DNA from 2 places in the Paenarthrobacter sp. MSM-2-10-13 genome. Region 1 is predicted to be linked to the other one. Evidence: predicted binding sites of a transcription regulator. Region 1 holds the regulator's gene; the other holds the start of a gene.
The links. The regulator LexA, encoded in region 1, represses DNA repair genes until DNA is damaged. The targets are predictions, from matches to a motif close to TCGAACANNTGTTCGA.

Region 1 (4,058 bases):
GTTCAGTCACAATCCTGTCGCGCTGGACCTTGATGTCCTCGACGTCGGCCATGAGGGCTTCGCGGTGATTCAGCGCAGCGAGGGCCGTTGCCTGCGTCACGGCAGAGAGGTGGTATGGGAGACGGACCAGCCTGATGGCGTCCGTGACTTCCGGGGCTGACGCCATGTATCCGAGCCTGGCGCCCGCCAAAGCGAATGCTTTGCTCATGGTGCGCGAGACGATCAGACGCTCGCGTCCGGGCAACAGGGTCAGGGCGCTCGGCGTGTTGTCGTGTGCGAACTCGTGGTAGGCCTCATCCACGATCACCATGGCCTGGCTGGCTTCGCCGGCCTCGTAAACAGCCTCCACGACGTCCAATCCCAAGCCCGTACCTGTGGGGTTGTTGGGCGAGCACAGGAAAACGATGTTGGCGCCCGTTTCCCGGACCTGAGCAGCGGCCGATTCGGCGTCCAGCCCGTAGTCGTCCGCGCGGACTCCGCGGACATACTCGGTGTCAGTGCCACTCGCGAGCAGGGGGTACATGGAGTACGTGGGAGGAAAGCCCAATGCCTTGCGGCCGGGTCCACCAAAGGCTTGGAGGATCTGCTGCAGGACCTCGTTGGATCCGTTGGCCGCCCAGATGTTGTCCGGGGAAAGCCCGTGGCCAAGGTACTCGGCCAAGGCTTCACGAAGTTCGGTGAACTCCCGGTCCGGATAGCGGTTCAGCCCGGTGGCCGCAGCGGCCACGGCCTCAGTGATGGCGGCTTGGACATCTGCGGGGACGCCATGAGTGTTTTCGTTGACGTTGAGCAGGATCGGTACATCGAGCTGCGGTGCGCCATAGGGGCTCAATCCACGCAGGTTGGTCCGAAGGGGAAGTCGGTCAAGTCGCTCAAGCTGGTCACTCACCAACCCAGTTTAAGGGGCGGCCGGGACTGCCGACTAACTGTGACGCCCGACCCTTGATTTCTGCGGGTGCCGAGGGATCAGTTTGCAGGGACGAACAGCTGCTGGCCGGGCAGGATGCGGCCGCCCCGGAGGTCGTTGAGCTGGATGATCTCGGCGATGACGTCGCGGGGGTCACGCTCGGGAGCGGCAGCGCCGGCGATGCCCCAGAGGGACTGACCTGGCTGGACTGTAACAGTGACGGCAACAGGCGGACGCAGTTGGGACTGCGAGTCGGCTGCCTTGGCCGGGGAGTTGATAAATCCGGCAAGACTCAGCAACGCTGCAACCAACAGCATGGCCGGGATGCCGAAGAAGACGATCCGTCCCCTTCGGGTCAGGCGCAGGCGAGCGGGTGCCTGGGTCGTACGGAAATCAGCGAACGTAGTGACTGCGGACATGAGCTGAGCCCTTCTGAGCTATTGCCACGCTCCGGGATGCCCGGTGCCTGGCTGCCAATTCTTTGTGTTCCCCTGGGCCTGCCCCGGATGTTCGAACGCTTTGTTCGAACATCCAGCTTCAGCATCAGGTTTATAGAACACATATTCGAACCTTGCTATGACATTTTTAGCACTTATCAACGAACGGTGTCGAGACTCGCTAGAACAAATGTTTGATAAACGCCTGTGCCTGCCCTACGTTTGAGTGAAGAAGCAGCACTGTTTCAGTGGAACAGGAGGGTCTGACATTTTTTGCAGACCTGACACCCCTGGCCCTCATCAGGGCGGAATGGAAAGGCATTGGCGAACATGGCAGCGAAAGCCACAGGCGGAGGGGCACCCCTGCGGAGCCAACAGCCTCAAAAGAGTCCCAAAAGCCTGACCGTCCGGCAGAAAAAGATCCTGGAGACCATCCAGAGGTCAGTCAATGACAACGGCTACCCTCCCAGCATGCGCGAAATCGGCGACACCGTGGGTCTGGCCAGTTTGTCCAGCGTCACGCACCAGTTGTCCCAATTGGAGAAGCTCGGCTACCTCCGCCGGGACCCCAAGCGTCCCCGCGCCATGGAAGTGCTGATGCCCCTAACCCTTGATGGCGGGCCCATCCCCGGTGTGGACGCTCCGACCACCCTTCGCAGCGCCGGTGGCCTGGCCGTCACCGAGCTAGCCAGCGCCAGTGATACCGCCATGGTCCCCTTGGTGGGGCGCATCGCGGCAGGTGGACCGATCCTGGCTGACCAGACGGTGGAAGACGTGCTTGCACTCCCACGGCAACTCGTGGGGCATGGCGAACTGTTCATGCTGAAGGTGGCCGGCGATTCCATGATCGATGCTGCTATCTGTGACGGCGACTGGGTGGTGGTCCGGCGACAGAATGATGCCATCAACGGCGACATCGTTGCCGCCCTGCTGGATGATGAAGCAACCGTGAAGACTTTCCGGCAGCGGGACGGTCACACGTGGCTGCTCCCCCAAAACACCCAGTACGAGCCCATCCTCGGAGATCAGGCCACCATCATGGGCAAGGTCGTCTCGGTACTGCGCTCTCTTTAAGCGCTCACGCCCTTTAAACGCAGCTTCCCGTGGACACCAGCAGGTGTTCACGGGAAGCTGTGCATTACGGGGCTTTAGCCGAGCCCAGACGTTCCAGAACGCCTCGAACCACCGACCGGTCCGTGGTGGCCCAGAACGGCGGCAGGGCGGCACGTAGAAAGCCCCCGTAGCGCTCGGTCGAAAGCCTGGAGTCGAGTACCGCGACCACCCCTTTGTCTCCCGTCGAGCGGATCAGTCGGCCAGCGCCCTGCGCCAGCCGAATGGCAGCGTGCGTGGCTGACACGGCCATGAAACCGTTCCCGCCCGATTGGGCAACCGCCCGGGAACGGGCAGTCATCAGGGGATCGTCAGGACGTGGGAAGGGAATGCGGTCAATAACCACCAGTCGGCATGAGCCACCCGGAACGTCTACCCCCTGCCACAGGGACATGGTTCCGAAGAGGCACGTATCTGGCTCGTCCGCGAATTGCTTCACCAGGGCCGCCATGGTGGATTCTCCCTGACAGAGAATGTCCACATCCAGCCGGAGCCGCATGGCATCGGCGGCTTCTTCGGCAGCACGCCGCGAGGAGAACAGGCAAAGCGCTCCGCCCCCGGACGCCCGGATGAGGTCTTCCAATTCGTCCAGCGCCTCCGGCGAAGTACCGCGGCCCGGTTTGGGCAGGTGCTTTGCCACGTATAGAACACCCTGTTTGGGATAGTCGAAGGGCGATCCCACATCAATGCCCGTCCAGCTCGGCGCGCCGTCTCCAATCAGGCCAAGACCACCCGCGGCGGGCTCGAAGGCCGAGCCGATGGCCAGGGTCGCAGAGGTCAGCACCACAGTATGGCCGGCAAAGAGCCCCTCTCGAAGCCGCCCTGCCACACTGAGCGGGGCAATATTAATCAATGCAGGAGCTGTCTCGTCCGGCGGAGAATATCCCTGCTGGGGGTCGAACGTGCTGTTCCGCGAGAACCAGACCACTTCGCGGTTCTCCTTCGCGGCGAGCATCCGCTCGCACAGTTCCAGGATGAGCATGAGCCGTGAGCGCGCAAGCTGCCGTCCGCCGTCGACCGCGTTTGAAGAATCCGTCTTCGAGTCCGAGAGCGCGGCGCGCGTGGCGTCCCGCAATTGGTCAAGGCAATCCAGCTGTTCGTCGTTGAGGCCGTTGGGCAACAGACCGTTGGGCACGCCAGCTATGGCCATATCCAAGCTGTCCGCAGCTGCGTTGAGGGCGTCCACGGTGATGGCCGTATGCTTGCGGGCACTTGATGCCGCCGCGTGGACCATGGCCACGGACAACTGTCCTGAAACGGCTCCGGTTACCCGGTCCTGAAGCTCGTGCGCCTCATCAACCACCACGACGTCGTACTCGGGCAAGACAGCCAGGCCTTCAAAGGCGCTGACGGCCAACATGGCATGGTTGGTGACTACGACGTCGGCCTCACCAGCCCTTGAACGGGCCAGCTCACTGAAGCACTCTTCTGCCACGGGGCACTTCTGGGCACCCAGGCACTCCATGGACGTGACGGAAACCTGCCGCCAAGCCCTGTCGGTGACGCCGGGCATGAGTTCGTCGCGGTCTCCGGTAGTGGTCTTCTCCGCCCATTCCCTGAGGCGGACCACTTCCTTGCCCAGCTGCGATTGGGGTCCACCCATG
Region 2 (4,058 bases), on a different contig from region 1:
TCCCGGGACCTCATTGAGGCCCTGGAGCGTCGCGGTGCGAGCGTGTTGCACGCCCCGGCTTTGAAGATCGCCCCAGTTCAGGAGGATATGGTCCTCATTGAGGACACCCGCACCATCATCGCGGCTAAACCGGACATCTGCATCGCCACCACGGCATACGGGATGCGCCGCTGGTGTGAAGCCGCAGATTCTTTCGGCATCGGCGAGCAACTCCTGGAAACGCTGTCCGCATGCCGCATGTTCGTCCGTGGCCCCAAAGCCCGCGGCGCCGTGCGGGCGGCCGGTCTTGCCGACGTCGGAATCAGCAGTGACGAAACCACCGCGACCCTGGTGGACATGCTGCTGGCCGAAGGCGTTCGCAACAAGACCGTCGCTGTGCAGCTGCACGGGTACACCGACGTCCGCCAGTTGGAACGGCTCCGCATGTCCGGTGCAACGGTCCTGACCGTGACCCCGTACCGCTGGGTGAAGCCCGACGGCGAAGACAAACTGCCGCGGCTGATCGAAGCCGTGGTGGGTGGCAACCTCGACGTCCTGACGTTCACCAGCGCCCCCGCCGTGGATGCGATGTGGAGCACCGCCCACGAAATGGGCCTCTACCGCCAGCTCATCGAAGCCCTGAAGGGTCCGGTAACTGTTGCGGCCGTTGGGCCGGTCACCGCACAACCGCTGGTCGACGCCGGGTTGACGCCACTGATTCCCGACCGGTACCGCATGGGTGCGCTGATCAGGCTGGTGACCGAACATCTCTCGTTGAACCACGTACGGCGTTTGGAAACAAAGAGCGCCACCATCGAATTGCGCGGACGCTGCTTGCGGATTAACGGCGAGGTGGTGGACCTTGCACCGGCACCCCTGCTGCTGTTGCGAGCGCTGCTGGGTGCGGGTGGAGCTGTACTGTCCCGGGAGGCTCTCTCTGACTTGTTGGACTTGCGCGGCTCTGTGCACGCCCTGGACATGACGGTGAGCCGGCTGCGGTCCTCCCTTCCGGACGGCAAGCTGGTGGAAACCGTGGTGAAGCGGGGTTACCGGCTGCGGGCTTAGGTCTCCTGCCACGGTTTCCCCTGCCACGCTAGGCCGCCTTCACCAGGGGAAGTTCGTCCCAGTTGGTGGTGTAGCGGGGGCTGAGCATGTCCCGTTTCATGGACCAGTCCGGGCCGCCCTTGATGCCCGCATGGCCCAAACCGATGGAGCCCCGGCCATACCGCTTGCTGACTTGCTCCAGCAAGGGGCCTATGCCCCGCTCTTCATGCGGGTTCTCGAAGATTTCCAATGGTTTCTGATTGCCGCTGGGGCGAAGGTCAGTGACCATGATCCCGGCTTTGGCGTACCTGACGCCTTCCTGGATCCTGGGAACCAGAGCGTGTGCGGCCTTGGTCAGCAGAACGGGGTCCGAGGTTGGCATAGGTAGTTTGACGTTGACAGTGGGGAACGATTTGTCGTTGGGGTTGTAGACCGATGTTGCAGCAAAGGCAGTCAGCAACTTGGCCTGAAGATCGTGCTTGGCCAGCCTGGCACTGGCCATCTGACCGTAAACGCTGAGCACCTGACGTAACTCCGCGGCCGTGGTGATCGGCGTGGAGAAAGACCGGGAGAAAATCAGTTGGTCCCGCCCGATTCGTTCTTCCTCCATGGGGATGCAGGGCGTGCCTTGCAGTTCCAAGACAGTGCGCATCATGACGATGGAGAATTTATCCCTCAACGCCACAGGGTCGGCCCGGACCAGGTCCAGGATGGAGAAGATCCCCATCGCGTTCAGGCGTCTTGTGAGCCGGGTGGCGACGCCCCAGATCTCGATCACGGAGAGCCGCGCCATGAGTGCCTCGCGTTGGGCCTGCGGGACGGAGTCCCAACGGCACACACCGTTGAAGGCCGGATTATGCTTGGCCCACTTATTGGCGAGCTTGGCGAGAGTCTTAGTGCGCGCGATCCCTACGCAAACGGGAACCCCCACATGCCGTTGGCAGGCAACCTTGATGGTTCGCCCCAATTCCAGCAGGTCATCCGGTTGCCCCTTCACTCCCAGGAACGCCTCATCAATGGAGTACACCTCCTGCCATGCTGAGTACCGGGCCAGGAGCTCCATGACGCGCGAGCTGATGTCTCCATACAGTTCGTAGTTGCTCGACAGGGCTATCAATCCCCATTCCTCGGCCCGTGGCGCGAGCTTGAACCATGGCTCCCCCAGGCCGATTCCCAGCTTTTTTGCCTCGGGCGACCGGGTCACGGCGCAACCGTCGTTGTTGGACAGCACTATCAAAGGCTTGCCCTCCAGCGCAGGGTTGAAGGCCCTCTCCGCCGAGGCGTAGAAGCAGTTGATATCCACATGGGCAATCTCCTGCATGCGGTGCATGAGCGCTGGCTTGGACATTTCCATCCCTAAATCGGCATTAGCACGCGAGCCGCCGTTTCAGTGCACGACACGCCGCGCATTCGAACATATATTCGAATACTTCTACTGTACCTTCGGGCCCCGACAAGAAAACATCCCGCCCACCGGATTGTGGAAAAGTCCGGGCAGACGGGATGCCGGTGGTACGGAAATCCAGGTAGATGGCCCCCGTGGCCAAGCCTTCCCCGAGGGCCGCCAGCGTGGGGAAGAGGATGCCCAGGAGGGCGTCGGCGACCCAGAGGGTGCGAAGCCCTACCGGCTGGATTCAATCAAATGTGATGCAGGCACGTTGTGGCTACGCCCCAAATGGTCAGCTCCGACATCGCGGGCACTCGAATGTCCGGATACTTGGGATTGTCCGCCTCCAGCACCACTCCCGACGGCGTGACGCGCAGCCTTTTGATGGTCAACTCACCATCAAGGACAGCAACGACGACGGACCCATCCTTGGGCTCCAGTGCCCGGTTAACGATCAACTCATCCCCGTCACTGATCCCGGCACCCTCCATGGACTGACCCGTCACCCTCACCACGAACGTGCTGGTGACATCCTTGATCAGATGCTCATTGAGATCAATCCGACCATCAAAATAGTCCTGCGCAGGCGAGGGATATCCCGCCGCCACAGGAATAGGTGCCAACAGTACTGACATCAGGGATAAGCCCGCATCTATCACGCGGGGGCCGACTATCACGCCCACAACACACCTTTATTCGAATATATGTTCGATAATTCAGTGTACAGCGGACCCCAGACATCCTGTCCATTCCGCTTCGCTCGGCACCTCAGGGCGATGGTTTCTCGCGGTGAGACGAATGACGAGTATTTTGAGGGAAGATCAAGCGAACAACTTCTGGCACGAACACATAGGAGAGCAATGACCGACCGGACCAGGCAACTCGGTGGCGCGCTTAGCGCCGACATCACACGCATGGTCAAGGAACGCTACCCGGATGAGCTGGCCCACGCCCAGGCCGTACACGCACACTCCGAGAAGTTGGTTCTCGGGTTTATGGTGTCCTCTGTCGCGCTGTGGTTCCTCGGTCCGGCCCTGCTTCTGAACGGTCTCATCAGCCCGGCGATCGCCATCGTGGTGCCCGGACTGCTGACCCTCGCGTTCCTCACGATCGTGCTCATCGCCATCGCCCGGAACAGGGCTGCCTCGCGACCCGTGGTTGAGTACGCCAAGCAGCTGGGTCATAAGGTCACCAGTGTCACCAAAAAGGGAATAACGGTTGCTGTTCCGAAGGGCGTTGTCAACGTGCCCGAGGAGTTCCGCCAGACACGCAAGGTCACGCGCCAGCGGTAAGGCAAGTGTCAGCGGCGCCGACCTTAGCGTCCTCGACGCCCTGTACTCAGGCAAACCACGGCCGTGGGGGCCGCTAACGCGCGGAGCGGCTGTCGCGTGGGATCAGCCACTCTTGACGGTGACGTCATAGGAGAAAGGCTTCGGTATGACGCCCGGCCAGGAACCGTCTTTCTTGAACAGGGAGAGGTTCCGTGCCCCCTCCGGGTCCTCAGCACTGAGCGGGATAATCACGGTGTTGTGCTCCGAGGGCGTGGAAGTTTGCGGGCTGAGCCAGGCCGAGCCCACGGCTGCGGCTGTGAGGTCGAAGAATGGCTCGCCGTCGGCGGTGCTCGCAGAGATCTGGATCTGCGTGTTGG

Region 2: a site for LexA is predicted at 2,434-2,449, ahead of HAV21_RS08535 (Y-family DNA polymerase). Genes of this name have one in related genera too.

Annotation. Positions count from the first base shown of each region.
Region 1 is NZ_JAAOXO010000013.1:44,687-48,744, forward strand. Features, by position in the region: gene HAV21_RS19405 (histidinol-phosphate transaminase) at 1-889, opposite strand, end outside; gene HAV21_RS19410 (LysM peptidoglycan-binding domain-containing protein) at 967-1,326, opposite strand; gene lexA (transcriptional repressor LexA) at 1,675-2,418, shown strand; gene HAV21_RS19420 (ATP-dependent DNA helicase) at 2,483-4,058, opposite strand, start outside.
Region 2 is NZ_JAAOXO010000003.1:35,618-39,675, forward strand. Features, by position in the region: gene HAV21_RS08530 (uroporphyrinogen-III synthase) at 1-1,044, shown strand, start outside; gene HAV21_RS08535 (Y-family DNA polymerase) at 1,073-2,371, opposite strand; gene umuD (translesion error-prone DNA polymerase V autoproteolytic subunit) at 2,662-3,093, opposite strand; gene HAV21_RS08545 (hypothetical protein) at 3,271-3,702, shown strand; gene HAV21_RS08550 (hypothetical protein) at 3,805-4,058, opposite strand, start outside.